DNA from 4 places in the Paenibacillus sp. NPDC057934 genome. Region 2 is predicted to be linked to each of the others. Evidence: riboswitches for the same ligand, from Rfam matches in the RefSeq annotation. Region 2 holds a riboswitch; each other region holds the start of a gene.
The links. Region 2 has a riboswitch for cyclic di-GMP ahead of ACFVRY_RS11135 (anti-repressor SinI family protein). Riboswitches for the same ligand answer to the same signal wherever they lie in the genome.
Positions count from the first base shown of each region.

Region 1: linked by a shared signal. The riboswitch ahead of ACFVRY_RS24030 (glycosyl hydrolase) and the one ahead of ACFVRY_RS11135 (anti-repressor SinI family protein) in region 2 are both predicted to bind cyclic di-GMP.
Region 3: linked by a shared signal. The riboswitch ahead of ACFVRY_RS04615 (thiamine pyrophosphate-binding protein) and the one ahead of ACFVRY_RS11135 (anti-repressor SinI family protein) in region 2 are both predicted to bind cyclic di-GMP.
Region 4: linked by a shared signal. The riboswitch ahead of ACFVRY_RS23020 (FapA family protein) and the one ahead of ACFVRY_RS11135 (anti-repressor SinI family protein) in region 2 are both predicted to bind cyclic di-GMP.

Region 1 covers NZ_JBHVPB010000011.1:137,792-145,738, forward strand. The annotation lists gene ACFVRY_RS24020 (discoidin domain-containing protein) at 1-802, opposite strand, end outside; gene ACFVRY_RS24025 (glycosyl hydrolase) at 986-2,494, opposite strand; gene ACFVRY_RS24030 (glycosyl hydrolase) at 2,672-4,300, opposite strand; cyclic di-GMP riboswitch class I at 4,311-4,391, opposite strand; gene ACFVRY_RS24035 (sugar phosphate nucleotidyltransferase) at 4,558-5,931, opposite strand; gene ACFVRY_RS24040 (UDP-glucose dehydrogenase family protein) at 6,907-7,947, opposite strand, start outside.
Region 2 covers NZ_JBHVPB010000004.1:283,158-291,104, reverse strand. The annotation lists gene ACFVRY_RS11170 (MDR family MFS transporter) at 1-1,125, shown strand, start outside; gene ACFVRY_RS11165 (PadR family transcriptional regulator) at 1,129-1,695, shown strand; gene ACFVRY_RS11160 (hypothetical protein) at 2,142-3,383, shown strand; gene sipW (signal peptidase I SipW) at 3,387-3,974, shown strand; gene ACFVRY_RS11150 (TasA family protein) at 4,068-4,661, shown strand; gene ACFVRY_RS11145 (TasA family protein) at 4,733-5,320, shown strand; gene ACFVRY_RS11140 (helix-turn-helix domain-containing protein) at 5,503-5,832, shown strand; gene ACFVRY_RS11135 (anti-repressor SinI family protein) at 5,939-6,091, opposite strand; cyclic di-GMP riboswitch class I at 6,119-6,203, opposite strand; gene ACFVRY_RS11130 (2-oxoglutarate dehydrogenase E1 component) at 6,722-7,947, shown strand, end outside.
Region 3 covers NZ_JBHVPB010000002.1:21,086-29,032, forward strand. The annotation lists gene ACFVRY_RS04595 (ATP-binding protein) at 1-962, shown strand, start outside; gene ACFVRY_RS04600 (3-oxoacyl-[acyl-carrier-protein] synthase III C-terminal domain-containing protein) at 1,239-2,231, opposite strand; gene ACFVRY_RS04605 (hypothetical protein) at 2,314-2,664, opposite strand; gene ACFVRY_RS04610 (carboxymuconolactone decarboxylase family protein) at 2,833-3,213, opposite strand; gene ACFVRY_RS04615 (thiamine pyrophosphate-binding protein) at 3,229-4,866, opposite strand; cyclic di-GMP riboswitch class I at 5,052-5,144, opposite strand; gene ACFVRY_RS04620 (methyl-accepting chemotaxis protein) at 5,712-6,962, opposite strand; gene ACFVRY_RS04625 (helix-turn-helix transcriptional regulator) at 7,051-7,947, opposite strand, start outside.
Region 4 covers NZ_JBHVPB010000010.1:224,078-232,024, reverse strand. The annotation lists gene ACFVRY_RS23045 (ABC transporter substrate-binding protein) at 1-421, opposite strand, end outside; gene ACFVRY_RS23040 (ABC transporter permease) at 418-1,245, opposite strand; gene ACFVRY_RS23035 (ABC transporter permease) at 1,242-2,048, opposite strand; gene ACFVRY_RS23030 (ABC transporter ATP-binding protein) at 2,038-3,162, opposite strand; gene ACFVRY_RS23025 (FUSC family protein) at 3,456-4,556, shown strand; cyclic di-GMP riboswitch class I at 4,868-4,958, shown strand; gene ACFVRY_RS23020 (FapA family protein) at 5,062-6,918, shown strand; gene ACFVRY_RS23015 (DMT family transporter) at 6,994-7,878, opposite strand.

The DNA of each region.
Region 1 (7,947 bases), on a different contig from region 2:
TGATGTCGCCGGTGTATAAATAGAGCGCAACTGCCTGCATGTTGTAATCCTTTAGCACCTTATAATAGTCCTTCATGTTAGAGCAGGACCGGCCCACGTCGCTGGCGCAGCTGGCACGCATGATGTTTCCGCTGTAGGCCACTCCCAGCCACTTCATAACATAAGGCAGATGCGCAACTGCACCATCGTCAAAATAAAACTGCTTGTTGTTCACCATCGTTCCGGTAAGCGTATAGCTTCCGTGAATCGGTTCCTTAATTGGTTCATTCAGTGACTCCAGACTAAGATCATCCCAAGTCCACCAGTTGAACTTATCCTCTGCACTAGAAGAATATAGACCGCGGGTCACCTGAAGCTTCAGTTCATTGCTCCCGACCTGTAACTGTTCCTTCGGGATGTAGAGCTCGTAGGTTTTGCGGAAATTGTATTGGTCTTCTGCTCCCGCTACACCGGCAATCTGAATAATGCCCGACAACTGTCGATTGGAAAAGACACTCATCTGTGGAACGGCTTTGTAGGCATCCAGGATACTAACGCGAAACAAGACCCCGTTCACCGGGATCTTGTCCAGTTGATAGTCGATGCTCAGTTCGGGCTCTGTCGTCCCATCCAGACCGGAGGGAATGCTCTTCAGCGACGTCGCCCTCACTCCGGAAGAAGCTACCTGAAACTCCGCTTTGGCACCGGATGAACCACTGACAGCGAATTCACGCGCCGAACCGTCATGCTGACCCAGCCTCCAAATTAAGGTGCCGTGAGGAATTACAGGACCAGTATCATTGGCGGCGGTAAGCTTCGACATATCGACCTCCACCTCACCGCTGCGCGTGCCATCCTTTCCAAACACAGAGACAGACAATAGAAATAAGACCGTCAAGGCAATAAATTTTAGTGTGGCAAGTAAAGGTTTGCGGGTTGATCTAGTTACGCTCATTCCCTTGTCCTCGCTTTCTTTAGGTGATGTGCCCTGAAAGCTCTGCTTCCATTATGGTAAGAACAATGCATTCTGCGGTACAACGGCTTCTTTCAGGTGCGGTCCTGCCCACTTCAGAGAGATGCTGGCATCTCCACGATTTTCATAATACTCCACCTTAATATCATATAAAATATCTTTGCGCAGCTTCATGCTCCCGGTCCGATCCATTCCGCTTCGGTTCTCCCAGCTGTCTATGATCAGCTTGCCGCCAACCCAGAGTCTGACTCCATCATCTGCGGACACCAAGAAGGTGTAGTCTCCACTGGATGGCGGTTTGATTTTCCCTTTCCAACGCACAGAAAAGGTATCCGCGCCAATACCTGCCGCCGGAGAGCCTCCATGCCAATTAAAATCAATCACGCTGTCTTGGCGGATAAGCACCGGCTTTCCCATCAGCTCTGCATTATTAAAGTATGCTCCGTTCAGACCATTTGTTGCAGTGAGCTTCTCAGACAACGAGGCTACGCCTACTGTACGAATATAATCATCCCTTGATACCGTATACGGACTGCCCATAAAGCTTTGAATCTGCCCGGTACTGTTGTTCCCGGTCAGCATCTTGCCCCAAGTCATCATATATACCCAGCGACTTTGAGTCTTGGACAGAATCTTCGGGTCCGGCAGCTCGCCGCTTTCGCCTATACCGATTGGCTTGCTCCCAGCCAGCTTCAGCAGGTCATCGTAGTAGGCTTGCTGATAGTCATTATTATAGATATCGGCCGCCAGCACATCGACGGTCCCGGGGCCTGGATAATACTCGCGGTAAGGTCCCGCGGTTGGTCCCGGCGCGTTCGGATTCCATACCCACAACAGATTATTCAGCTTGTGTATATGGGTAAAGCGGTCGTAAACCAGATTCCAGAGCGTGGCAAAATTGCTTTTGTCCCCCCACCAGAACCAGTCTCCATTCATCTCGTGATAAGGACGCCAAAGGACCGGCACCCCTGCGTCCCTCAACTCACCCAGATATCCGGAAATATCGTCTAGTTCTGCAATCAAGCTATTGTATTGTGGAGTACCAGGGGTAACGTAGGCATTGAATTGCTCTTGGCTCAACTTCATGGAAACATTAGACCATACTGGAGGAGTTCCCGGCAGGTTCTGATGAAAAGTCATGGCGACAATGCCGCCCCCTTCATACCACTTGATGGCGCTATTCACTACAGACTGGCGCTGCATAGCAATCTTCTCGGCAGACTGATGGTTCAAGGCCCCTAGTTCATAGCCATGAAGCAGAGCATATTTTCCACTGGCTGACTTCAGTTTATTATTGAATTCATCGGGGCTTTCAAGATAGTCATGTTGCCCGGAGATGATGCCCTGACCGCTAAGGCCCGTCAAATATTGCAGCAATCGGCGGGCCTCCGGCGAAGCCGAAGGATTGACCGGGGCTATCGCCGCTTTATCCTCGGGCGAGACGCCCGAATCGGGAACATCGCCCCAGGAGGGCAAGAGAGACAGAAGCAGAAGAACCGGAAGCAAGGTCGTAAGCAGCCGAAAATTACGGGATGGCTTCATGTGTCATCTTCCTTTTGGTAGCCGTGATATCAGTCCGGTCGTAACTAAACTGACCTTCATCTAGGTCAATCACTCTCTTCACCCGGAGGCCTATAGTGCAGTAGCCCTGCCAAAGAGCAGGGCTACCGATCGGCTGAAAAGAATCCTCATTGCTGTTATCCTTTAGACGCGTAATACCTAGATAACGGAATTCCCAGTTCCTAATGCACCCTTAAACAATGCGCTTTCCGGAACCGTCTCCTTCACCTGACTGGGGCTCCCCCACATCAGGCGCACCCGGGCATCACCCAGATTCTCGTAATACTCCACTTTAATATCGTACAACTGCCCGGCGTTCAGGGCGATGTTCCCCTGGTGCTCAGCTCCGCTCTGATTATTCCAGCTGTCAATGACCGCCTGCCCGTTGATCCATACCCGAATGCCATCATCGGATTCGGTGTAGATCTGGTAATCCTCGCTATACAGCGGTTTGATTTTCCCCGTCCAACGGATAGAGAAATTATCAACGCCGAGCAGGGCTATATCCGGTGATCCCTGCCGCCAATTATTATCAATTACTGCATCATCCCGGGTAAGAACGGCCGCACCGGAAAGCTGCATATTATTGAAGTATTCTCCCGTTAACCCGTTAGCCGTCTTATGCGTCCCCCCCGTTCCAGCATTCCCTGTAGGGTTAGATGGAGCAGGAGGCTTCGGGGTGATTGATGGTGTTGCAACTGGTACTGGAGGAGCCGGTGGGGTAGGCGTAGGTGCCGGTACCGCTCCAGCCGCAATCTTGTCTCTCGTTACTGTGTAACTATTGTTCATAAAACCTTTAATATCATCGGTGTGGTTATTATCATATAGCATTTTTCCCCAGGTCATCATAAAGGTCCATTTGCTTTGGGTCTCTCTCAGCTTGGCTACGTCTGGCATTTCCCCGTTCTCTCCGATACCGATCGGCTTCCCGGCCGCCAGCGCCAGCAGACTATCGTAATGGCTTTGTTTATAATCGTTCTCATATATATCTGCCGCGAGAATGTCTACTTTATCCGCACCCGGATAGGTCAGGGCATACGGATCAGCCCACGCATTCGGGGCATTCGGACTCCATACCCAGAGCAGATTATTCAATTTATGAACGTTAACAAAACGGTCATACATAATATTCCAAAGTGCGGCGAAATTATTTTTCTTCCCCCACCAGAACCAATCTCCGTTCATTTCGTGATACGGGCGCCATAATACGGGCACCCCTGCATCACGCAAGCTTTTCAAAGGTACAGCCACTCTATCCAGTTCGGCAATCAGGTTGTTGTACTGTACCGTCCCTGGTGTAACGTACTTGTTGAATTCCGCTTGGCTGAGACTTCTGTGGACATTGGACCAATCATAGCTAGTCCCAGGCAGGTTGGCATGGAAGGTCATGGCGACTACTCCACCGCTCTTGCTCCAGTTGATGGCGCTGTTCACTACATTCTGGCGATACCAGGCAACCTGGCTCTCATTCTGGCCACTGATGGCCCCCATTTCGTAACCGTGCAGTGCGGCATACTTACCGCTGGTGTCTTGCAGCTTGAAATTGAACTCATCGGGACTCTCCAGGTAGTCATGCTGCCCTGCGATAATTCCTTTACCGGATAAAGAGTACATATAATTAAGCAACTTTACAGCTTCAGGCGAGGCAGCGGGATTAACCGGAGTACCGGAGCTTGCAGCTCCTGCCGCAGACGGGACGATTCCCATTCCAAGGGGAAGGGCTGTCAGAAACAGAACAAGGGACAGGAGGGCTCGCAACAAACGATACTTACGGTAAGCTTTCAACATACATCTCCCTTTCGGTAGCCAGGCTGCCATTCTTGCGAAAGGCCCTGTGGCTTTGCGTCCCTATCTTTCGATAGGTTTGCCTTTGTCGAATTAGAGGATTTTTTCCTCTTACCGTAAATATCGACGCTATTTAATTATTTTTTAGTGCATTTATGAAAAAAATATCATTTTTGAGTCTTTATACCTGTTTTGTAAATTTCGCATTTGGTTAAATAGATAGTTTGTTCTATTAAAATCCCTAACACCGTAATCCGGTCCTAGGAGATAAACTGATGCAGCTCAATATCTTCCCAATTCAGAGTGATACGGATATTATCTTCCTCCACCAGTTCAGAGCCTGTCTGCACTTCAATAAACTCCACATCCGTCAAAGCCAGGATGGCATGCTTGGTGCCCTCCGGAATACGGACCACATCGCCCGCCTTCACGTTGTGCATTTTCTCATTCAGAACAATGCTGGCTTCCCCACTAATAATAGTCCAGATCTCACTGCGTTTGCGGTGCAACTGGTAGCTGATATTCTTCCCTTGTGAGATGCAAATCCGTTTCGTCAGCACCTCATTGCCTTCTTCATATTTCACATAATCAATGACACGATAATGGCCCCAGCGACGTTCCTCGTACATCGGGCGCTGATCAAACGACTTCAGCACCTCTTTGATTCGTGGGCTTTCCGCCTTATGGGTTACGAGAATACCATCAGGACTGGCAGCGATAATTAGATCTTTCGCCCCAATGACCGTTATAGGAATATCCAGTTCATTCACGAGGCAGGTGCCTTCGGAATCAGCTGTGACAACACCTTTACCAACATGATTACTGCTCATCTCTTCCGTCAATGTATTCCACGTGCCAAGGTCCTTCCAGAAGCCGTCATACGGCTGCACAACAATCCGCTCTTCCTTCTCTACTACTTCATAGTCAAAACTGATGGAGGACAGCAGCTTATACTGCTTCTGCAATTCCTCATAGTTGAGAGGCAATCCTTTGCGTTGCAGAATATCCAGCAGATACCCGAGACGGAAAGCAAACACGCCACAGTTCCACAGCGCATTGCGGCTGATTAGCTCCTCGGCCTGAATGCGATCCGGCTTCTCCTGAAAATGGCTTACCTGCATAAAACCGCTCGCCGCAGGCTCATCGGAGGTCGGGATGATATACCCGTATTTCTCCGAAGCATGCTCAGGCACCACACCCATCAGCGCCAGATTTGCGCCACTCTCCTCTATCGTATGTTCAAGCTGGGCTACGGTTTCGAAGAAAGAAGCCTCAACATAAGGGTCCACTGGCAAGATAGCCACCGTCTCAGCAGGCGATACACCCGCCACGGTATATAAATAAGCCGCCGTCAGCGCAATAGCCGGGAAGGTATCGCGGCGCTCCGGCTCAACGATAATCGGCACATGGCCTCCCAATTGGCTCTGGATCATTTCTACCTGCCCGCGGCCTGTAGCCAGATAAGACGAATCCGCGAGTCCAGTCTCTTCGAGCTGTCTCCACACTCGCTGCACCATCGATTCCGGCTCACCTTGCGGGCTTTCCAGTACCTTCAGAAATTGCTTCGAACGTGAATCATTGGACAACGGCCAGAGCCTCTTACCTGAACCACCTGATAAAAGTACCAGTTTCATATGTGAACCCTCCTCATTCGTATGGTAAACAGAAACCAATTCTTACTTGCTGTATATGCGATATAGAAAGGCCGATTGAGCCTCTATAAAGTAATCCCGGTAAAACAGACTCCAGCACATCGCTCGCTTAAGGGTAGTCTGCATGATGAATCTTTTAACGCCAAGATCGACCTAATCATTCGTTTCTCTCGCCTGTATTTCATAAGCGAATAAACAGAGAAAGTTCACAAGAAGTGTTAGGATAAACGTATTGGCGGGTAAAATAAATAGATAGTGATAACTCGGGTGTACTTGCTGTGCTAATCGAACAAAGTGTCGTTGGGACGTACTAGCTAGCGCTCATCGGTTAAAGTCTCGCTGAGTGGATTAAGTGGTATCAACGGTACTAGATAATGTTGTTCGGTAACTATATAGGTCTTTAAATGGGATGCTGATTCTTCCGTTTTCTTATAAGTGGTCACAATAGGCTCGACTCTACGTTTGGATCACCTAGGGTGCACTATAGACGGTGGCTGTTTCTTAGAAAATAATAATTAACAGGAATTTCTCCTGTTAATTATTCACTTTTTGTAGCCTTCCACAAAATAACGGGATTTTCTCCAGTTAATATTGTCTGTGCGTCCGAAAAGTGGCTAGAACGAATGAATTAACGGGAGTTTTTCCTGTTAATTCTGTTATTTTGGGCTAGAGCGCCAGAATAACTGGAGTTTTTCCTGTTATTCGTTCTATCGCCGGACAGACGGAGCCATATATTCTTAAGAGCAAGGATTGCGTCAGCTAGTACGAACCCACATTAGTGTTTCTCCTTCGCATCAGCTAGTACAAGCTCCACTTGAGTTCACCCTGTACATCAGCCACATCAACCTTAGGCCCGCACCAGCCAGGCTAATGCAGTCATCCAGCTTCGCCACCCTAGCCTGGCTAGTGCGGCCACACAGCCTTGCCAAACCGGCCCAGCCTGTGCAGCTCCTCCGCTTATACCGCGCCGGCTACGCTTGGCGAGTAGCCGCTCAAGCCGCCCATCTGCGGACGGCCAACGGAGTGGTACTCCAGTCCGGTGCCTTCGATTTGCTCCTTGGAGTAGACGTTGCGCCCATCGATCAGGACCTGGCGGCGCATGCTTTCCGCCAGCCCGTGCAGATTGATATCCTTGAACACACTCCAGTCTGTCAGGAGGCAGATCGCATCGCTGCCTGCGGCAGCTTCTTCCGGCAGTCCGCACCAGCGAAGCTGCGGATGGTCGTATTGCTGCCGGAAGTTGTCGGCGGCAATCGGGTCATACAGCTTCACGGTAGCCCCCTCGGCTACCAGTGCTTCTACGATTTCACGTGCCGGAGCCTCGCGGACATCATCGGTGTTGGGCTTAAATGCAAGGCCCCACACACCGATGACGGCCCCGCGCAAGCTGCCGAGTGATTCATGCAGCTTGGAGATAATCATGAACCGCTGCCCTTTGTTGACTTCGACAACGGATTCTAGCAGCTTGAATTCATAATCGACGTTGCCGGCGATTTGAATCAGGGCATTGGTATCCTTGGGGAAGCAGGAACCACCGTAGCCAATGCCAGCCTGCAGGAAGGAAGAGCCGATACGGCGGTCCATGCCCATACCTTGCGCGACTTCAGTGACGTCGGCGCCCACCTTTTCGCAAATATTGGCGATCTCATTAATAAAGGAGATTTTCGTCGCCAGAAAAGCGTTGGATGCATATTTGATCATTTCCGCACTGCGGATATCGGTCACGAAAATGTTATCCGTAAAGCCCTGGTGAAGCTCGCGCATGAGCGGCTCCAGCGCAGGATTATCCAGGCCGACAATGATCCGGTCCGGGTGCAGGGTATCCTGGATCGCTGAGCCTTCGCGCAGAAACTCAGGTGCAGATACAACATCGAATGGATGCCGCGTATGCGTAGAGATAATCTGACGGATTTTCTCGTTCGTTCCCACCGGCACGGTCGATTTGGTCATGATGATTTTATAGCCTTCCATCGCCTGGCCAATCTCTGCGGCAGCTCC
Region 2 (7,947 bases):
AAACTCACCGGACTGTTCGGGGCCGTCTTCGGTATCTCCAGTGTACTGGGTCCGTTGCTGGGCGCATATATCACCGATTATGTAGGCTGGCAGTGGGTATTCTACATCAACCTTCCGCTGGGTATTGTCGCCATCTTCCTGATTGCTACGTCATACAAAGAGTCTATTACCCACTCCAAGCAGCGTATTGACTGGGGCGGAGCTTTCACACTGGTGGCATCCATCATCTGCCTTATGTTCGCGCTGGAACTGGGCGGCAATCAATATGCGTGGGACTCCCCGATGATCCTGGGATTGTTCGCAGGCTTCGCAGTTCTCCTGATCTCATTCATTTTCATCGAACGTGTAGCTGCAGAGCCGGTCATCTCGTTCGCCATGTTTGGTAAACGATTGTTCGCGACAAGTAGCATCACCGCCTTCTTCTACGGTTCAGCCTTTATTGTAGCCACTATCTATATCCCGATCTTCGTCCAGGGCGTATTTGGCGGTTCGGCTACCAATTCCGGACTGATTCTGATGCCGATGATGATTGGTTCCGTTCTCGGCAGCCAAACTGGGGGTATGCTAGCGGCCAAAACCAGCTTCCGCAACATTATGATGCTATCGGCGGTCTGCTTCGTAGCCGGGGTGTTCACGCTGACCACCTTGTCCCCGGATACTTCCCGTCTGCTGCTCAATGTATTCATGGCCTTGACTGGCTTCGGCGTCGGCTTTTCTTTCTCGGTCCTAAGCATGGCTTCCATCCATAACTTCGGAATGCGCGAACGCGGTTCAGCCACTTCCACCAACACATTTATGCGTTCTCTAGGGATGACGCTTGGGATTACTATCTTCGGGATTATTCAGCGCAACAGCTTTACGAATAGCTTAACTGAAGCCTTCGGCGCTGGTGGCCAAACATCGGCGTTCGGTGATCCACGTGCTGCTTTGACTCCGGAAGCCAGAGCGAAGATTCCAGCGCCGGTTCTGGAAAAAATATCAGCTGCGCTATCCACTTCCATTGCGGATACCTTCCTGTGGGCCTTGGTGCCCGCTGTACTTGCTCTGGTCTTCGTACTGCTGATGCCAGGTGACCGCCTGCTGATTCCGGGTAAGTCAGCACAGACGTCCCCCTCCAAGAGGTAAGCCATGTCCATCAAACTTGCAGTTCTCGGCTTGCTTCTGGAACGGAATATGCACCCGTATGAGATCACTTTGGTAATGAAGGACCGCCGAATGGACCAGATTATGAAGCTGCAGATGGGATCGCTCTATTATGCTGTGGACAAGATGTCGAAAGATGGCCTGATTGAAGCGGTAGAAGTGATCAGCAGCAAGGACAGACCAGACAAGACGATTTACAGTATCACCGACAAGGGCAAGAATACATTCGAGCAGCTCATCCTGCAGCAGATCAAGAAGAATGAACCTGTCTTCCATCCGCTGTACATTCCACTCGCCCTCTCCCGCTATGTAGATCAGGGAAAGCTGGCAGAGCTGTTGAACGAACGCGTCCTGAAAGCAGAACATGATGTCAATCTGGCCTATCAGATTTATGAAGAGCATATCTCGCTCGTGCCCCGTTCTGTGCTGCATGTAATGTATGGCAGGTACGAGCATTGTCTTACCGAACTAAAGTGGCTTAAGCGTCTTTATGCAGATGTGCTGGCCAACAAACTAAGCGATACCGGAACACCACTGGATACAGAGGCCTGAGGGCCTCTGTTTTTTTGTTTGCACTAACCAATACCACACAGGTCTTTGACCGCAAAAGGGAGGGAACTTTCTCTATACCACTCGCGTTATTGCCCCTACTCTAATGGTCCAAACATAACGAACCGGTACACATTTAATGTGTACCGGTTATTATTGCGTAATTAGGCATGTAATATCGTTCTTTATTACGAATTTTATTAGAAAACAAGCGATATATAGAGTATTTATTAGAAAATAAGAACTTTTAGTTCTTTATAAAGCACAAATCAATGAAATCAGCGGTTTTCTTTTTCCTAGTGCCCGTGTATGATTTGGTTATCACATTGTTCTTAATAAAGAACGAATATAGCGAACCGGTATCCCGGTAAGACATGAGAGGAGGTATTCCTCTGTATCCTAGATCAGCTCGCCAACGAAAAAGAAAAACGAAGCATATCGGTCTGCGAATGCTGCAATCCGGCATGGCCATATCGGTTCTTTTCCTCTATACGTCCAATCAGATCGGCAGCACTTATGGTGAATTTAACACTTCGAAGCAGCAGAACACCACAATAGAGCTGTGCAAAGTATTCCCCGGCCAGATTGAGAAACTACTGCAGGAATTAGGCGGCCACATTAAACGGATTAATGAGCTCACAGCTTCGCTGAGCACCCACTCTGTCACGCTGGCTTCGGGAGGCTCCGCAGCGGTCGAAAGCTTGTCGCTGGAAGATCTTGATCATGCCGCGCAGGAAACATCACAGCAGATTGCGGCGGCTACCGATGAGATCGGTGTACTGGAGGGCCAGCTCAGCTTCAATGCAGGGGTATGGTTAGAGATTATGCAGGAAGTTGCAAGCACGGCCCGAATTCTGTCCCAGATCGGAGGGTATATGATCAACTTCGAACCCAACTGTCTGGAAATCCGCGATGCCCAATTCTTCGAGGAGTTCCAAAGTAGCCTTAGTCAAAGCAGCGTGCTATCCGAGTCTCTTGTGACTACCTTGAACGGAATTCTGAATTATCTCGTCTCGATTCATGAGATCGGTGGTTCACTTCCTCCGGAAAGTCCTGTTACAGCCCTGCTGGAACCAAATCTCCCAGCCTTCCTGACACAAGAACCCATCCTGACGTTCATGGCCAGAGCCTATGTTCCCCAAGCCGAAGTCTCCACGGAATTACGATCTGCCTATGAACAGATGAATATTGAGATGAACGAGGCCAAACGTTCGCTCACCAGTGAGATTGATAACCTGAAGGGTCAGCAGAACCAGATCTCCGAGGCAAAAGCCAAACTACTGGAGCAGGCCCGCAAGGAGGAAGAAGAACGGCAAGCACAGGAGAAGAAGCAGCAGGAAGAAGCTGCCGAGAAAGCCAAGGAAAAGGCAGGCAAGCCAGATAAGGATGCACCTAAGCCGGAAACGCCTCCGGCCGGGGAGCCCGATCCTGATGGCAAGAACAACGGGACGGACGAACCAGCGGCATCAGCTTCTCCAGCGCAGGCAGTGACTCCTGAGCCTGCCAAGCCTGTAGACTCCCTGGACGGAGAGCCTGTCCCTGTCACCACACCGGGGGAAACGCCAAGCGGACAGCCGTCTGCTGAGCCGTTACCTTCGGCAACAACTCTGCCTGTGACAAGTCCGATCCCTGCGGTAACTCCAGCACCCTCTGCTTCTCCAGAACCAGATTCCATTAAAGGCGGCGATTAAGAAATGCTTATCAAAAAAATCATTGGCAACACGATAACCACCCTGATGCTTATCGTGTTCCTGGTGGTAGTCGTAGCAGTTGTAGTCTCCAAAGCCTCCGGCGGCGAACCTGCCTTCTTCGGCTACCAAATCAAGACGGTCCTATCCGGCTCTATGGAACCGGGGATCCATACTGGCTCCATTATTGCGCTCAAACCCGGTGGTGATATGACCCGCTTCCAGAAAGGCGATGTCATTACCTTCATGAATCCAGAGAACATTCTGATTACCCACCGTATCGTGGATGCCAGCATGAATAGCGCAATCGGCGAGGCCAGCTACACAACCAAAGGCGATAACAATAACGCCGCCGACATGTCACCGGTCAGTTCGACCAACGTGATCGGAGAGTATACCGGCTTTACCGTTCCATATGTTGGTTATGCCATGAACTTCGCAGTCTCCAAGGCAGGTAGCGTGCTGCTAATGATCGTGCCAGGACTTCTGCTCCTGATGTACGCGCTGTACAGCACCTGGAAAGCCATCACCGCTCTAGAGAAGAAGAACAGTTCGCCTGCCGCTGCTGAGCCACTACCGGATACCTTACATTAATAGGATTGTAATCTCCCGTTTACGAAACGTGGAGCAACAATATACATGACGCAAAGTCAAAAACAAAAAAAGATTGAGAGAGGGATGAAATTAATGAATATTAAAAAAACACTGAGGCTGGGCGTTGTCTCAGCAGCGCTTGGATTGACTTTGGTCGGCGGAGGAACCTTCGCATATTTCAGCGATACCGCGCAAAGCTCCGCTTCTTTTCAAAACGGAACATTGAGCCTGGATTCTGATCCCTCTGTGATCGTGGACCTTACCAATCTCAAACCGGGTGATATCATCACCAGAGACTTCCAGCTGAAGAATAGTGGCTCACTTGATATTTCCCAAGTGCTGCTGAAGACGGCAGCTCAGGTTATAGATGTGAACAATGACAATGGAACTCATAATTTGAAAGATGACATTGTGGTCACCTTCTTGGTTAATAAAGACAAGATATCTTCTCCGGTCCTTGTTAAAAAATTGTCTGAGCTGGAAAGTCTGTCACCAGACCTTGTAAAAGCAGGCATCCTTGGTTCAGTTTTCGGGGAAAAATCAGGGATCAAGGCAGGAACTCTAGATAAGCTGTCCGTTCAGTTTGCCTTTGTCGACAACTTCCAGCCACAGAACTACTACCAGGGGGATAGCCTGAAATTGAATTGGACCTTCGAGGCCAAACAAGGCGCTGGCGAATACAAATAAGCCGTCTGATCTAAATTCAGTATCCATTTTGTCTACCATTTTATTAACCATATAAGAGGAGGAATTTAATCATGGGTATCAAAAAAACATTGGGTCTTGGTGTAGCCTCAGCAGCTTTGGGATTGTCTTTAATCGGGGGCGGCACCTTCGCTTACTTCAGCGATACAGCGGAAAGCACAGCAACTTTCGCTGCTGGCACGCTCGATCTGAATACTAATCCTACCCAAAATGTGAACCTGAGCAATCTGAAACCAGGTGACATCGCTGTCCGCAGCTTCACTCTACAGAACAACGGCACACTTGACATTAAGGAATTGAAGCTGGCTACAGCGTATAATGTTACGGATGCTAACACCAACAATGGCTCAGAGGATCTCGGTGCACACTTTAAAGTAAAACTCCTTGACAGCAGCTATACTAGTGGTCCGATTACTGGCCATGTCGTTGGCGAAGCAACACTCAAGGATTTGCAGAGCAATCCGGGCTACGATCTGGTAGCTAACGCCTTCCCAGGTGGCATCTCCGCAGCCCAATCCAAGACGCTCAAGTTAGCCTTTGAGTTTGTTGAGAACAATCAGGATCAAAACATCTTCCAAGGCGACAAACTGGACGTGACTTTGACCTTCAACGCCAAGCAAGGCGCTGGCGAATTTAAATAAACCTGTTCTTATAAAAAATACCGGCATCTCTTAGACCCTTAATCGGGCTGGGGCATGCCGGTTTTTGATCCAGTCCCCTCCCTCTTTCTCCTCTGAACAGCAATGTGTCTTTGTCCGTTTCAAGGAAATTTGTTATACTTATACAAAAAGTACGGAGGGGCGTTGTCATCGTGCCTGATAATATGGGAGGACGTATCCATGAACTCCGGGTCGAGAAGGGCTTATCCTTATCCGAGCTTGCGGACAAGGCGGATGTGGCCAAGTCGTACCTGAGTAATGTTGAAAGAAATATTCAGTCCAACCCCTCTATCCAATTCATTGAGAAAATTGCCGACGCGCTCCAAGTCTCTATTCACGTGTTGCTATATGGAGATCTCTCCGACACGGAAGATACGCCTCTGGATTCGGAATGGTTCCGGCTCGTGCAAGAGGCAATGAGCTCCGGCATCAGCAAGCGGGAGTTCAAGGAATTTCTGGATTATCAAAAATGGCGTCTTGAACAAAAGGATTAATGATTCCGGCCCTGAGCGCTTCAATGCCTTGGAGACCCATCATATAGAGAAGGGCACAGCATATGCTGTGCCCTTCTCTATATGTATCCTGTTATGATTCAAGCTGCTAAATTGCCTTTAAAGCCTTTTCATTAAAGAAACGGCGAATCTCCTCCGCCTTGATGCCCGCCTTCTTGGCACTCAGCAGCAAATATACCCATTCTAAATCCAGATCGACTGTCTGTAGTTCTCCGTTGCTCCCCTGGTTGGACTTATCCAAAAAATCTCCTCCTAAGATTTCTCGTCCCCAGGCAGTCCGGCCGTCTTAGTATTTCTACCTTAGACCCGAGACTTTGTGCCCCTGTCTTTCAACAGGTTTACCCTTTACTGGACCCTTTACATGAAAGGATCTGGCTAGAAATTATTATTAAAAACCTTACTGCAATAACATTATACAAGAAATAATCGGAAAAGTGTGTCGTTTTCTGGAAATTTCTAAGGAGACAAATGTAAAAAGTTTAGCTCGTTTGGACTAATACCTGTCCAATCTGAAACTATCTGTACGAAATGTAAAATTTTAAATTCATGAATAAATATACTAATCCATACGAACTATATAAAGTTATTAACCAAAATTCAAATCCTCTAAACAGCTTTTCCTGTCAATTCAAGGTCTATAGCATCATTTTACTAGTTCCGACCTCTTAGACTAATCTATTTATGGCGCTATGGCATCAATGACCGGGCTGAACCATACCGTTTTGCGATTGGATTGGACGAAAGTATGAATTGATTAAGGCCACCGAAAGTAGCACAATAGAAAGGAAATGAAAACGCAACCATCACAGCTCCGAACAAGGCCCATACCAGCGCCCCGCGTTTGGAGTTCATCCGTTAGGAGGATGTATTCATGGCAGCCAAAGAGCCCTACAATGAATCTGTTTGGAGCAAATATTACGGTCCCAATCTGGGCTACATTCAAGAGAAGTATGAGCAGTTTGTGAAAGACCCCTCCTCAATTGAAAATAATTACCGTGAACTTTTTACTGTTTATGGCCCGCCTCCCCTGGCGCCGGATGCCGAACCAGCTCCGCAGCCTATCGTCTCGGGAGATGCCGTTTGGCTTCGCAAGGCTGTTAAAGCCTCCAAGCTAATCGCTAACATTCGTATATATGGCCATTTGGCCGCCAATATTGACCCGCTGGAGCGGGATCACAACCCTATGATAAAATGGCTGAATCACGAAACGTATGAACTTACGCGTGAGGACCTCATGGCCCTCCCTGCTTCGCTGATTTGGGAGAATGTACCGGATAATATTCAAACCGCTTGGGACGCTGTTCACCGGATGCGCCAAGCCTATACACAAACTATCGCCTACGAATTTGGTCATGTGCATGATGAACAGGAACTTCGCTGGTTGAACAGCCAGGCAGAGTCCGTTAACTCACCTGCTCCACTAAATACCGCTGAACGCAAGGAATTGCTGAGCCGGTTGATTCAAGTGGAACAGTTCGAGACCTTCCTGCACAAGACTTTCGTGGGCCAAAAGCGTTTCAGCCTAGAGGGCAACGATGCCCTTGTACCGATGCTGGACGAAATCGTACGCGCGGCCGCGCATGAAGGTGCAGAGCATATCCTGATGGGTATGGCCCACCGCGGACGTTTGAATGTACTGGCTCATATCCTCGGCAAGCCTTATGACATCATTTTCTCCGAGTTCCATCATTCGCCGAACAAGGAGCTATTCCCTTCGGAAGGGTCCATGGGCATTAACTACGGCTGGACCGGAGACGTGAAGTACCATCTAGGTGCTGATCGCGCTGTACGCGAGGGCGAAACCGTCCGCACTAGGCTGACGCTGGCGAACAATCCGAGCCACTTGGAGTTTGTTAATCCTGTCGTAGAAGGATTCGCTCGTGCAGCTCAGGAGGAGCGAATCCTACCAGGCCTGCCGAAGCTCGACACGAACAAGGCGATAGCCGTGCTGATGCACGGAGATGCTGCCTTCCCGGGTGAAGGCATTGTGGCCGAGACGCTGAATATCGGCAAGCTGGACGGGTATACGAATGGCGGAACGATTCATATTATCGTCAACAACCGCATCGGCTTCACCACCGAAAGCGAGGACTCCCG
Region 3 (7,947 bases), on a different contig from region 2:
TGGAGACTTGGCGTAATCTGGAGTGGGAGCAAGAAGCTGATCCCGAGCCGGGTGAAGAGATCATCAGCAAGGGAGAGGTTCCGTTACCGCTTCGTCCGCTCTTTCTGAGTACATTACAGGAAGGGGGCGACCAGCGCTCTAACGTGCATGTCCGGCAGGGTGTGTGGTCTGTACATATGGCCCCGCTATATTCCGAGAACCATATTCGTGGTGCTGTAGCGGTACTGCGTGATGTGACCGAAGAGGTCAAGCTGGAGAAAATGCGGCGTGACTTCGTGGCTAATGTATCGCATGAGATTCGCACTCCGTTGTCTATGATGCAGGGGTACAGTGAAGCACTGCTTGACGGTATGGCCTCTTCACCCGAGGAGAGCAGCGAACTGATTCAGGTCATTCATGATGAATCGCTGCGCATGGGCCGGCTCGTGAAGGATCTGCTGGATCTGGCGCGAATGGAAGCTGGGCATACAGATATGCTGAAGGCTCAGGTCGATATGAGTGAATTGCTAGAACGGGTCTACCGTAAGTTCTCTGTAAGGGCCAAGGAACGTGGCATTGATCTGCAATACAGGAAGTTAAGTGAAGAACTGTTGCTGAAGGCTGCCGATGAGGATAAGCTGGAGCAAGTACTCACGAACCTGCTGGACAATGCTTTCCGCCATACGCCTGCCGGGAAAAAGATTCTGATCGTCGCGGGGCAATCCGTACAGGAGAGCCGCCGTTATGTTGAGATCGAGATCCGGGACGAAGGCGTAGGCATTCCGCCGGATGACCTTCCGTATATCTTCGAACGGTTCTACAAGGCTGACAAAGCTCGTGTCCGCGGGGAATCTGGGGGAACGGGGCTTGGTCTCGCCATTGTTAAGAATATCGTCGAATCGCATCATGGTCATATTTCGGCTGCGAGCAAATTGAGTGAAGGAACGACCTTTACACTGCGCTTACCTGTCGAAAAACAGTAATTCTAAACAAAGCCTGACAGCACCTCTGATTTAGGAGGTGCTTTTTTGTTGAAAGGAACCGATTAATCTTGTTCATCGTGGAACAAAACACAGCTATACAGCCCCTTATCGTCTTCAGTAACACCTTTAACAGATAAATGAGTAAACCCCTAAGACCGGGGAGAAGAGCCTCCTAGAATCGGTTTTGGACAGGCTTATGGGGTATAGAAAAAGAAGCATTCCTCAGCAGTATACTGCTGTTGGAATGCTTCTTTTGTAAACTTATATTTAGTAGGCTTAGTATTCTATCACAACTGCAATATTCTGCATGCCTCCACCGACAGTCCAGAATAATACTTTATCACCGCGTTCGATTTGTCCGGTAGATACAGCCTTATGTAGAGCAACAAATGGACTGCTGGTCGAAGTATAACCAAATTCATCCCCAACATACACGGCTACGCTGCTATCAATACCGACTTTTTCCGCAACACTGAGTATATTGGGAAGAGACAACTGCGAGAAGCAGGCTGCTTTAATGGATTCCGGAGCGATGTCTGAATCAGCAAACAATGTTTTGATCGATTCGACAGCTGCTTCTACACAGATGGAATCATCAAAGGGGGTGAATTCTACATTAAATTCACCAGGAGCGACGCCCTTCGTTCCCAATTTGGCTAAGCCTTCAGCAGGGAAGACGGAATTGTACAGCACGCAGGTATCCGTTTGGTAGATAGAATCGATTAATCCAACAGCATTCTCATCACGCTCTAGGATGATCGCTGCGGCAGCATCGCCGAATCCGGCATAATATACCGGGTTATTGCGGTCGGTGTGTGGGAGGATATGATCGGACCCAATCACCAGTGCACGGCGAATACGGGGATTCGCCATCATCTGTCTACTGACCTGTTCGAAGGCTGCTGTCATACCTATGCAGTTTGCATTGCTGTCGATGCAAATAGTGCGGGAAGCGCCATTAATCAAACGGTGCATGATCACCGAGTTGGTCGGGATAATATATTCCGGCGTTTGGCTGGAGAAGGCGATAAGATCGATATCTTCGCCTGTAAGTCCCGCTTGTTCCAGCACATTGCTGGCTGCCTCAAATCCCATAGTCAGTGCATTCTCGTCCTCATTATCAATACTGTAGCGGGTTTCACGACCCAATGCCGCCAGAAGTCCACGAATCTCTATTCCTCTATCGTCAAAATGCTTGATGTAGAAATCATTACCGATTTTGTTACTCGGATGATAGATAGCGATGTCTCTGATGCGTATGCCGGCCATTGAATTGCCCCCTTATTAGTGATGAGCTGATGGATCGTTGCATGAGCAGGTAAGATACAGGCTGAATATGAAGTTGTGTGTCTTATGCAGTAACTGTAGAGATAATTTCTAGGTTATCCAGACCCGCTTTACGGCCCAGACGCGCTAATTGCATTTTAAGAATTGGGTTGTTCTCAAGAGTCAGCTTCACTTTGACAAAGCCATCCTTCTGGATCATGATGAAGCATCCCTCCAGCAGAGGTACAACATTAGGAGCGGTAACGTTAAGCTTTCTGCAATCAAAGTGCAGCTCATAGTCTGCTGGAGTGATCGGGTTAATCGTTTGCTGGTAAGCCTGAATGGACTTGATACCATCCTCTTCAGAGAACGTGCCATCCAAATCGATATTGATAACTTTCTTAACCGAATCTGTCTTCAAAATAAATTTACCCATTCGTTTCATCGCTCCTATAAATTAGTGTTATCCAAAAACTTCGATTCCGTATTTTCGGCAATCGATACTATACTTATTTTTGGGATAATTTAACTATATTAATAGCATATGATTGATAGAATTACAATGAGAAAGTCGAAAAATGTAAATTTTTGAATTTTACAGATATTACTTCACTTCTTCTAGAACTTCGAGCAACACGTTAAAGGCGCTGATTACACGCGGAGCTCCTAGAGCAGGCACCAAATGAAGCAGAACACCCTTAAGCTGCTCTTCAGTGACACCTACACTTAGCGCCATTACATAATGGACGCCTAGTTGTTCGTATTGTCCCATCGCAATCAATGCGGAGATCACGGCAACTTCTTTCCAGTCATCACCGATCGTGTTGCGCTGGAAAATGTCACCGTAGGCGGCGCCCATAATGTATTCAGCCAGATCTGGAAAATGGTCTTTAATAGGAGCCAAGGCTTTGGCTCCATACTCTCCTGATAAGTTAGCAAAGTGGTTCAGACCACTATTGATATTTTTGTCCAAATTGTCGCTCATAAATTGGCCCCCTGATTAAAGATTCACTACACGGTGTGCTGTAGGTGGTACTTCGTCACGGTCTGTCAACAGTTCGATTACGGCTACCTTGTTCAAGGCTACTGCATCTGCGATCGCAGCGGAGAATTGATCCAAAGTTTCACAGCGATATCCGGTTGCTCCAAGCGATTCGCCGAACTTCACCGCGTCCATTGGGACTTCGAATAGGGTTCCGTCAATTCGGCCCGTAGTCTTCTCCATACCCTTTAGTGCCATATCCAGCTGCATGTTGTTGACAACGATAAAAATAACCGGGATATCCTTACATGCTGCTGTATTAATCTCAGCGCCCAGCATCATAAAGCACCCATCGCCAGTCACACAGAAGATCGTTTCATCCGGTGATGCAACCTTGGCGCCGATAGCCATGCCAATTGCGTTACCCATGCAGGCAAAATAGGCATCGAACACAAAACTGCCCGGTTTTTTAACGTTATACCATTTAACGGCATTAAAGCCATGGCTTCCATCATCCACGAACACCGTGTTGTTGTATGGAATAAAATCACTCATCACGCTCATAACTGAAGCGAGGGAGAGGCCTGGAAGCTCAGGCAGTTCTTCCCGATAGTTAAAACTTGGAGTATTATGTTTGGTCACAGAATCTCTATCCAGGTGTTCAAGATAATACACAAGATTATCACGCAGATCCCCGGAGACCGGTATAGTTTTGGAGGTTAGAATTTTGCCTACAAACGTAGGGTCGCTATCAAACTGAATTAATGTTTCTGGATGATTCTCGCGTTTGAGATTACAGATGGTCATATCGCTCAGGCGGGAGCCCAGCACGATATACAAATCACTATGATTTAGCATGTCATCGCCATGCGTACATCCGCCGACACCGACAGGACCGTGATAGAGCGGGTGATCCCAAGGAATAGCACCTTTGCCACCAGGAGAGGTCACGACAGGGATGTTGAATGTTTCAGCCAGTTCGATCAGCTCTTTATGAGCCCCGGAACGGTTAACACCTTTACCGGCAATAATTAGCGGATTCTCAGCATTGTTGATAGCGTTGATTACACGGTCAAAATTGGAGATGCTGACGAGCGATTCACGCTCTGGATAAACTACCGGGAATTCTTCCAGCAGTTCAGTCTGAACGTCGAACGGCAAGCAAAGATGAACGGGACCACGGGTACCGCCCAGAGCAATAGAGATAGCATGATTGAAAATGGTGCTCAAGTTATCGCCACGTTCTACAAGTTTGCTGAACAGGGTAGCCGGTTTGAACATATCAGCTAGATCAGCCAGATATGAGGAAGAATCCTGACATTGCGGAATACCTAGTTCTTTTATGGATTGATGCCCTGTAATAAATAGTACCGGAAGGTTATTCGCCTTGGCATGGGCCGCTGCAGTAAGCAGGTTCGTGCCTCCGGGACCGGATGTTCCGAAAGCAACGCCTAGTCCGCCAGTCTTGAGTGCATAGCCTGCGGCTTCAAAGCCGGAACTGGATTCATGTCTTCCAGGAATAAACTCAATACCGTAATCCACCATCTTCAGAACTAAGGGACAAATGGATTTACCAATAATACCAAATGAATGGGTTACTCCGAGGTTACGTAGTGCCTCCGCCATATAATCTGCGACTGTCTTCAAAAAAAACACCTCTCAAGTAAATGAATTGGGTTAAGTAAAAGATAATTATATTATCGTTCTGGTAGTGCCAAATGATTAGAACGATACTAACGGGTACAAAGAAACAACAAAACCTGTGCTCGAATAATGGAGCACAGGTTGGTAGCAAAAAACCGCCACTCAGACCGCAAAATTAAGTCGATCTTCCTGGTTTTTACTGCAACCTGGCAGTCATGGCCCCGAAAAAATGAGGCTGTAGATCCATGGCTTTGCGTCATTCCTTTTCAGGAATTTTGCCCATATAAATTTTATAACTAATTATAAGAATAATTTTCCTTTACATTATATTCCTAGCTCGTCTTTGTCAATATATTTTACACAAACGAACTCGGAATTTGACGAAAAATATGAAAGAAAGTAGGAATTTAGTTTTAATTTAAAATGTATCCAAGGGTGCATTGTAAAATGGAATACGGTTACAAATAGGTCTGAAGCAAGCATTTAATCAGGAGAAAGAGCAAGATTTCATTTGAGGGATTGGTGTGAAAATGCAAATTAGATGAAAACTATTGGATGGACAAGATTAGATATTAATTGAAGAAATTAGTTGAATCAAGATTTAAGATGATGTTTTTCATGAAAGGCAATGAATCATAGTGCTCAAATTCTTTTGAACTGCACAGGAGGGGATTAGGTTGAAAGTAGGGTATTTGAGAGGGGAGTGGATAAACAAAAATTGTGGTTATAAACTTTCAGAAAGGCTTGAAAGTGATATAATACAAACGTTTCATAAATTGAAAAACTGCCGTATAAGACAGAGCTTATACGGCAGTTTTGTGCTGCAATGAATAAAAATAAAATTTTTATGACAAATTCTAAAATTTAAAAATATGAATCGTTTTTTGCAGCTGGAAGACAGCTGATGTCATTTTTTCACTCTCATCCGCAACGGATTGCAGGGCATTGATCTGTTCACTCATCGATGCAGAGACCTCTTCGGTGCTGGCTGCTGTTTGCTGAGTAATTGCTGAGATGTTCTCAATCGCTGTGGAGATCTTCAGGGCGCTGTCCAGCATCAGGTCGCTTTCCGAAGAGAAGGCGGCGATTTGCTCGGTAATGTACTGTACGCTTTGGACAATTTGCCCGAAAACCTGTGCAGTTTGAATGATCATTTCATTCTGTACCTGAACGACTTCCTCATTGATGGTAATGTTCGCAATGGCTTCCTTAATATCGCTCTCAATGCTTCGTACCAGGCCGAAGACCTCTTTGGTCGAGGCGGTGGATTCCTCTGCCAGTTTGCGTACTTCCTGGGCAACCACGGCGAACCCGCGACCATGCTCTCCGGCACGGGCAGCTTCGATGGAAGCGTTCAGGGATAAAAGGTTGGTCTGTTCCGCAATTTCGGTGATTGTCTTCGTAATCATGGTGATACCGCGAGCGTTATGGGAGAGGGCATCAATGGTATCGGCTACTTTTTGTGTAGCTTCAATATTCTTGCGCATGCCTTCCGCTTGGGTATCCACTGACTGGCGACCTTGCTCTACCAATTCCAACGTATGTATAGATTTCTTGTTCATTTCTTTGGTTGAATGTGCGTAGTCGGCGACCTTGGTCTCAATATCTTTAATAGAATCAATCATGCCAGCAATATCACTGGAAATCTCATTGGCACCCTGAGCCAGTTCGTTAGAAGAGGTTGCCACCTGAGACATGACGATCTTCAGGTTCTGATTCTTGTCTTCGATGCCGCGGCTTGCGTCCATAACCTGACGGGTAATCTGTGAAGCATCGGTCAAAATGGTCTTCAATTTATCGATCATCATATTAAAGGAGCGGCTGATATCACCCATGGAGCCATTCTCATCGGCTCTATGCGTAAAGTCTCCTTTGGAGATCGTATGGGTCACATTGGAGATGTCATCGAACGACGATGTAAGCGTTCTCTCGACAAAGCGAGAAAGAGGGTAAGTCAGGGTTGCAAGCAGGACCACCAGAATGATACCCACAACAATTTTGCCGAGAATAATAAAAGTAACCAAAACAGGGATAGAGAATAATGCGGCAACCAGGTAGCATCCGGCGACAATTCTTTGTTTCAAAGGCAGCTTGTACATCCAGTCCATAGGAAATATGTCCCCCTTTAATGTTGTGTATTGTAATATTATAGGCGATTAAAGGGGTATAGGTCTATTGTAAGAACTGACATAAATGCTATTCAGGACAACTTTTGGATAAATCCTTCCCGATAGACTCATATAGGACGGTTGTATCTACTAGGGCTTGTCGTACTTGTTCCTGTAGCACTTGCGGTGAGAGGGCCAGGACACTGGACCCATAAGACAAAAGTACCCGGCAGGCCCATTCCAGGGCGTTAAAATCGACCTCAATCTCCAGCCAACCGGGGTGGGAGGACGGGATAGTATTTTTTATAGTAAGATATCTCTCTCTCGCGAATTCTTTCATCGTTTCTTCCCGTATCAGCACGGTAGCTGGATAACTTGGCAAGGCAGATTTGAAGGCCTGAGTGGATTGCTGCCAATACTGACCAAGATCAAAATTTTCTGGACGTCTGAAAAAATCATCTGTGTGCTCCGCATGCTGCAGTCTAGAGACCCGGTAGGTCCGTAGCTCACCCATACTTTCTGCAACAACATACCAAACTCCGCGTTTGGTCACGAGTCCGAGTGGATAAATTAGCCGTTCACTGGATTCGTTATTGCGCATGTATGTAATTTTGACAACACGATCGTGCCAAAGGGCATCCTGTAGCAGCGTCAGGAAAGGATAGGCCTCATCTGAGGGATGCCAGCTTGCGCCGTCCACATGAATCCGTTGAACCGAGTCAAGAGTGGAATTGCTGTAAGGCGGGGCTGCTACAGCCTTCAGCTTGCGAGCGGCAGATGAAAAGTCCTCTTCGATGCCAAGATCGCTAAGAATCGTAGAGTCAGCAGACAGAAGGAGGGAGGCGATCTCTTTGGGCTTCATACCTGTCAGGGAGGTTCTGTAGCCCTCGGTGAGCAACCAGCCGCCTTCTCGTCCCCGCTCTGCCAGTACGGGAATGCCTGCTGAGCTGAGTGCTTCCATGTCCCGGAATATCGTCCGCTCGGA
Region 4 (7,947 bases), on a different contig from region 2:
CCGTTCCCCAGAAATAGGGAACCGAATAAAGATTATCCGGATCAAACGGCAGGTTCATGAACCGTGGGTCAATGTTGGCGAGATTCGGAATTTTACTGTGATCCAAGGGAATCAGCAGGTTCTCTTCCTTCATCTTAGAGATAGCATAATCCGAAGGAATCACGACATCAAAGGTCGTTCCGCCCTGCTCAACCTTGGTAAGCATCGCTTCGTTGGAATCAAAGGTCTGGTAAATAACCGTAATTCCGGTCTCTTTCTCGAACTCCTTCAGCATGGCGGGATCAACATAATCGCCCCAGTTGTAGATGGTCAGCGTGTTTTTTCCCGTGTAGCCCTGGTTGGAGTTCATCCATGACCCTAGATACATCAGGCCAAAAGCGACGATGACAATCGCCAGAAAAGCATTAGCCAGCTGTTTCATCTAGGCACCCCCGCTTCTGCTACCGATTCTGCAACCGGAGCCGCTGAGCGGTTCTTGCGAGTTGTCAGGAAGTAATAACCGACCACTAGCACGATGGTGAAGAGGAAAATCAGGGTCGAGAGCGCATTAATGGACAGTGATACGCCCTGTCTCGCTCTGGAATAAATCTCGACCGACAAGGTGGAGTATCCGTTACCGGTCACGAAGAAGGTAACCGCAAAGTCATCAAGCGAGTATGTTAGCGCCATGAAGAATCCGCTGAAAATCCCCGGCTTGATGATTGGCAGAATAACCTTCGTCAACACATCCCGGCGGCTGGCACCCAGATCACGGGCCGCATCGGTCAGTGTAGGACTCATTTCTTGCAGATGCGGCAGAATCATCAGCACCGCGATCGGGATACTGAAGGCCACATGCGAGAGCAACACAGACATGAAGCCCAGCTTGATCCCTACAATCGTGAACAGAATCAGGAATGAAGCCCCGATGATGACGTCTGGACTGACGATGAGCACATTGTTCAGCGACAATAAGGTGTTCTTCGCCCGGCGGCTGCGGACGCGATGGATCGCCAGCGCACCAATGGTCGCGATCACCGTAGCAATCGCCGAAGACAGCAGCGCAATGACCAGCGTATTGATCACAATAATGATCAGCCGGCTATCCTGAATCACCTCGCGGTAATATTCCAGGGTAAAGCCTTCGAACTTGTGCATCGTACCCCCGCTGTTGAACGAGTAGTACATCAGATACACAATCGGTGCGTACAGTACAGCAAACACTAAAATGAGATACAGATTGGAGAATCCGTTTCTTTTCCTCATCTCTGCACCCCTTTCCGTGCGCCGCCCCACAGAATCATGAACAACGCCATAATCGCAATCAGAAATACGGCTACTGTGGAGCCCATGCCCCAATCCTGTGTAACCAAAAAGTGCTGCTCAATCGCAGTTCCGAGCGTAATGACCCGGCTACCGGCGATGAGCCTTGTAATCATAAACAGAGATAGTGCCGGAATGAATACCGCCATACAGCCGGAACGCACACCTGAAATCGTCAGTGGAAAGACCACCCGCCGGAAAGTTGTCCAACCGGACGCCCCCAGATCACGCGCAGCATCGAGCAGGGACAGATTCAGCTCCTCCAGCGCACTGAAGATCGGCAGAATCATGAACGGAATAAAGATGTAGACCGACACGAACACAAAGCTGAAGCCTGTGAACAAAATCTGCTGCTCACCAATCCCAAGCACATCGAACAGGTTATTGATCGGTCCAAAGGTGCCGAAAATCCCGATGAATGCATAAGTTTTCAGCAGAAGATTAATCCAGGTCGGCAAAATAATCAGCAGCAGCCAAAGCTGCTTATGCTTCGTTCTCGTCAGCAGATAAGCCGCCGGATAGGCGACCAGAAGCGAGAATATTGTGATCAGAAACGCGTACCAGAAGGAGGTCAGCGTCATTTTCAAATATACAGGCGTAAAGAAATTCACGTAATTGTCCAGCGTCAAATGCCCGTCCAGATCAAACAGGGAATAGTAAATGACCAGAAATACTGGAGCAATAACGAACAAGGCAATCCACAAATAATAAGGGATGAGATAAAACGACCGGCCCTTATTGTTCATGACTCTCCACCTCGCCGTAAGCTTCCAGACGTCTGTCGAACTCTTCCTCCGTTTCCCCGAACCGCATAACATGAATCGCTTCAGGATCGAAGTACAGGCCAATTTCACTGCCCACAGTAGCTTGACGTGTGGAATGGACCAGCCATTCATGCCCGGACTCGTCATAACAACTGATCTCATAATGCACACCCCGGAACAGCTGGGAATCGACGCGTACACGCAGCTTGCCTTGCTCCACAGCCGAGATTTCCAAATCCTCGGGACGAATCACAATCTCCACCGCTTCATTAGGCCTTAGACCAGCATCGAAGCATTCGAAGCGGCGGCCGTTGAATTCCACCAGATTGTCTTCGATCATAACACCCGGTACAATGTTCGATTCGCCAATAAAGTCCGCTACGAAACGGTTGATCGGCTCATCATAAATATCGTGAGGTGTGCCGCTCTGCTCGATTTTGCCCTTGTTCATGACAAAGATCCAGTCAGACATCGCCAGTGCTTCTTCCTGATCGTGCGTGACGAAGATAAAAGTAATCCCCAACCGCTGCTGCATCTCCCGCAAAATATACTGCATCTCTGTCCGCAGCTTCAAATCCAGCGCCGACAAAGGCTCGTCCAGCAGCAAGACCTGCGGCTCGTTGACGATGGCCCGGGCGATGGCTACACGCTGCCGCTGACCACCGGACATTTCTGTAATAGCCCGCTGGTCGTAGCCTGCTAGGTTCACGAAGCGCAGCGCCTCCTGCACCTTTTGCGTGATGACATCCTTTTTAAGCTTCTTGATGCGGAGTCCGAAAGCCACATTCTCAAATACGTTCAGGTGTGGAAACAAAGCGTAGTCCTGAAATACTGTATTGACCTGCCGCTCGTTGGCGGGAATGCGGTTAATCACTTTTCCGTTCAAAATAATCGAGCCGCCTGTCGGCTCAGCGAATCCGGCAATCAGCCGGAGAATCGTCGTTTTACCGCAACCGGACGGGCCCAGTAATGTATAGAATTTGCCCCGCTCAATCTCAAAACTGACCTCTTTGAGGACGGCCTCTTCATCGTCGTATTGCTTCGTTACCTTGTCAAAAGAAATAATAGTACCTTCCTGGGTAGCTATAGCTAACAACCTCCCTGCCTTTAGTAATACAATCCTATTTTACCCGCTTTCTGCGGGGAACAATCGATATCGGCATGCCCAGTGCGGATAAGCGACAATTCCTCCCCTCGTTCGACACCTCATATAGGTATAGCATAATAGATAGCTTCATCTTATGCGATAACTTAGATTGTTAACGTCCCCCAGAAACTTAACAAGTTCGTAAAACTTATGAGGATTTTCATCAAAAATGAGGTGATATAATGAAAACGGATGAAAGATAAATTGATGTTTTCTTATTTTTGCGAAAGAAGATGAAGCACATGAACGAGGGGTTATTTGACCGCCTTGAGAAATTTGGTTTTTCCCTATATATGATACGAATTACGCTGGCCGCTTCGCTCTCCTGGGTAGTGGTGCACAGTCTTTATAGTAGTCACTATCTGTACTTTGCTCCGCTAGCTGCCATTCTGATTACCCAAGGTACGGTTAAGGGCTCTGTAGAAAAAGGAATCTACCGCCTCCTCGGCATCATTCTTGGCGGGATCGTCGCTCTGATTGTCGGCAAGTTCTTTAACATAAGCGGGCTCTCCATCCTGCTTATGCTGCTCATCGGCATTGGCATCGCCACCGCCTGCCGCGTGAATATTCAGGCCGTGACCCAAGTAGGCGTCACCTCTGTTATGGCCCTTTCCTTCTATCAAAACGATTATGTACTCTCTAGAATAACCGAGACCTTCATCGGAGTGCTGATTGCCATTCTTATCAATATGATTATCGTTCCGCCGAAGGGGTTCGTCAAGGTAAAAGCCTTGGCACTTGAAGGAAGCCAACTGCTAGCAGAAGCACTGAGAGGTCTTGCCGCTGGCGAAAAAAGTTCGGTAAAGGGCAATACAGTATCGAAACAAGCCGGTGAACTGCTGAAGCGAAGCGGCAAAAAGCAGAAAGAGATTCACTACACGCTATCGCATTACCAATGCCGAAATGAATTGAACAGGCTTAGCACTGCTACTTCTCATCTTAAAACCGTTCATGCCTATGTGAAGGAAATTGCCGATGAGATCGCCCTGCTGCCACCGCATTATGCAGCTGCAGAAGGGATGACTGGTTCGCTGGAAGCCACTGCCGATTGCATCGCACTGTACGGAACGAAGACCCTGTCCGATACCGAGTGCCCCCGTTCCCTCCCAGACGCCCTACGCCATGCACGGGAATTGCAACTCTCTTGCTTCTCCAAGCTTCAGAGTCATTGCCCTCTGACCGCTATGCGCGATCTTGGTGCAGTCTTCTCGCACCTGAACCGGGTGCTGGATGAGGTGGAACGGGCGGAATATGCCACCTGTTCGGCGGTACCGCACGAAGCTAAGCGAGACATCGCCCAAGGTATTCGTTACATGAAAAAAGGACTCTCCCACAAGTTATAACGTGGAGAGTCCTTTCATTTTACTAAAACCATCTTACACGTTATAATTAAGGAAATGTGGAATATATAGGTACTTTCTACGGATTATGTGATCCTGTGAGAGACGTCCCGGGCCATCCGCCTTAGACGCCTCTCTTTTACATGTGAATGGTCTGGGTGAATTTATTTATTCCCTATTGTCAATTCGTTACTTTAGCACTAAAATTAAAAGGATTTAATGCCGACATTTTATATATACGACGTACCGGCGCCTTCTTTTTTTGTCGATTTTAGTCGATTAAAGTGCCTGATGCTGAGTATACATCATTGATCCATTTTTAAAGGCAAACTATTCGAAAGGGTAGGACGCAAAGCAATGGGCCTAAGAATGCACAAGTGCATTTATGGTTGCCAGGCTGCCAATTAGACGCCTACATGGCGGATATCCCTAGTGGATGATCGCACCGAAATAACGGTGCTCTCTATGTACAGATGCCTTTGATTATACAAAGAAGCGAGGTAACCGAATGCCGCACCGCCCTAATCCAAATGAAGTAAAAGAACTTGCCCGGCCTTTGCCAATAGATCCCTCCGAACAAATCTTGAATAGTGTTACAGAATCTCTACCACTAGACGACGCCAACAATAAGGATGGCATCATCATTATTCAAAATAATCAATTTTTCATCACCTCACCCTTATCTGGCGGCAAACCCGCTGTCGTCTCTCCCGTTCCTCCCCTAGTCCTTAGGAAGAACCGGCAGATCATTACTACCCCTACAGAAGTATTGTCATCCGACCGCCTGGAATGGGAGATTGAAGAGCCAGCTCCGTACGAGATCATAGTCTCCGAAGACAAGCTATCTGCCTTCCTTACCGTGCGACGAGTAGAACAGTACGCTTGGCGCCTGAAGAACTGTGCAGCCACGAATAACATCGCGGTCAGTGCGGAGCAGGACAAGAAAGCCCTGCTATCTACACTGCGCATCGAACAGGTCCTTGCCGATTTTGATAAAAAATCCATCTCACAGAATCTCAATATTCCCGCGATCTACGAGGAATTGAACCGCCCCACCGGACGGCCTGTTCGTGTTGCGGAAGGCACGGCGCCCAAACCTTCGATCGGTGCACGAATCGAAATTCCGTTCTCCGAGGAAGCCCTAACAGCAGAAATCTTCCATAGAAACGTGAGCGGACAGGAAGGGCAGAAATATCCGGACATTCCCGAAGTTCAGGAAGGTGACATCATAGCGATAAAGCATCCATCCATCGAAGGAGTGCCTGGATATGATGTGTATGGACATCTGCTTCCTGCTACACCACCTGAAGATATCCGGCTTACCGCCAAGGAACATACACAGCTTGTGTCCGGAGTGAAGGTCATGGCGCTTCGTACCGGCAGACCCCGCCTGACAGGAGTGAAGGGCTCCATCTTTGATATTGCTGCAGCGCACAGGGTTCTGGGGAATGTCAATTCTGAGACTGGGCATATCGTATTCGCGGGGGACGTTGCTGTTCACGGCGATGTGGAAGAGCGGATGATTATTGAGGCGATTGGAAATGTCTATATTTACGGAAGTGTGAAGAATGCGACCATCGCGGCAACCGGAAGTATTTGGATTCGGGGCGATGTGGCGGAGAGCAAGCTGTATTCGGGATATCATGGAGTATTCAACAACCGACTCTATCATCTCTCCAAACAGATCATGGAGGAAGGCATTCTGCTACGGAAGGCAGCCAAGGTATTGTCCCAAAAGCTAGCCAACCGCCAGCAGCCTGTCAATTACGGCCAGGTCATTCAGCTTCTGCTCGATACCAAATATAAACGATTCGCGATTCTGATCCCCGAGCTCCTAAACGTTCTCTCTGACATCAAGCATACCTACCCTCAGGATACGAAACAGTTGAAACGCTTGCTGGAGGTCTTTTTGCAGCCAGATCAGTTTATCGGGTTGTTGAATGATGCGCTTGTGGAATCCTTCCTGAAGTTGCTAAAGGATATGTACAGAGGCATTGTTGTTATGCAGGAGACTAAAGTCCGGATTGATCTTCCCTACAGCGATAGCAGCAGCATTCATTCTGGCGGCAACATCACCCTTTACGGAGAAGGCACTCGGAAAAGTGAGCTGTTGTCCGCTGGAGATATCGCCTACACAAGCAGAAATGCGGTCTGTGAAGACTCCAATCTGGAAGCCAAGGGTGCCATCACAGCACAGACGGTTGGAGGGACAAGTGAAGTCAAGTCCACCTTAAAGGCCGGAAAGAGGCTTGTTCTGCACAAAATGAGCGGTGGTACAATCAGTGTTGGCGGCTACTCGGAAGAGGTTACCGAACCACTGGAGAACGCTGTGATCACACCACAGACGCTACAGCGCCGACAATAAAATAAAAGGAGGTCCCTCGCGACAATGTCAGCAGGGACCTCCTTTTACTATTCGATGTAGGGCATTCAGCCTTGGTCAGTTAGCTGAAAGTTTGGTAGAACGCTTGAATTTCACATTCACCAGAACAATGCTGCACACAATCAGCAGCAGTCCGATGACCAGGTTAAGCGTGATTTGTTCTTTAAGGAAGAAGACACTGCTGCCAATCGAAATTAACGGAATCAGGAAGGTAAACGAACCCACCTTGCCTGCCTCCCCTTCATTAATCAGTTTGAAGTATACGACCCAGCCCATCGCGATCACAAAAATTGAAATAAACAAGGTATCAGCGATAAAAGCACCATTCCACACAATATCTCCCCACCGTTCGGTCACAGACCCCGAGAACGTCAGGATCAGTCCACCAATCGTAATCTGCATGGCGGTCAACCATAGCGTATCTACACGGTCAGATCGCAGCTTCATATAGATTGTACCAAATGCCCAGCTTAACGCGCTGGCAAGGGCGAGGAAGATGCCCCAAAGGGAAATGCTGCCTGTAAATCCACCGACACTTAGTGAAGCTACACCAATAAACCCTAGTAGCAGTCCGGCGATTTTGAGTCCATACATGCTCTCCCCGAGCCATATCCAAGAGAAAATCCCTAGCAGAACTGGCTGTAAGAAGACGATCGACGAGAACAGACCGGCTGGCACATATTGCAGCCCAATGGTCTGAAAGCCATAGTAGAAGACAATGCTGAGAATCGCAGAGACAAGATAAATCCGCCATAGCTGCTTAAAGCGCAGACTCTTCCATCTCGGCAGAGCGAGCAGAATGAGCAGCACGCCGCCAATCAACGTGCGAATCCCTGCGAATAGCAAGGGTGGGGCGTATGCCAGTGCAATCTTAGACAAGGGCCAGTTAACGCCCCAAACAATAACAAGAAATAAAAGCAGCAGTATATTTTTCTTCTGCATAGTTGTTGATTTCATCTCCTTGAATCGGCTTCATGTCAAATGATACAATAATCACACTCATAATAGAAA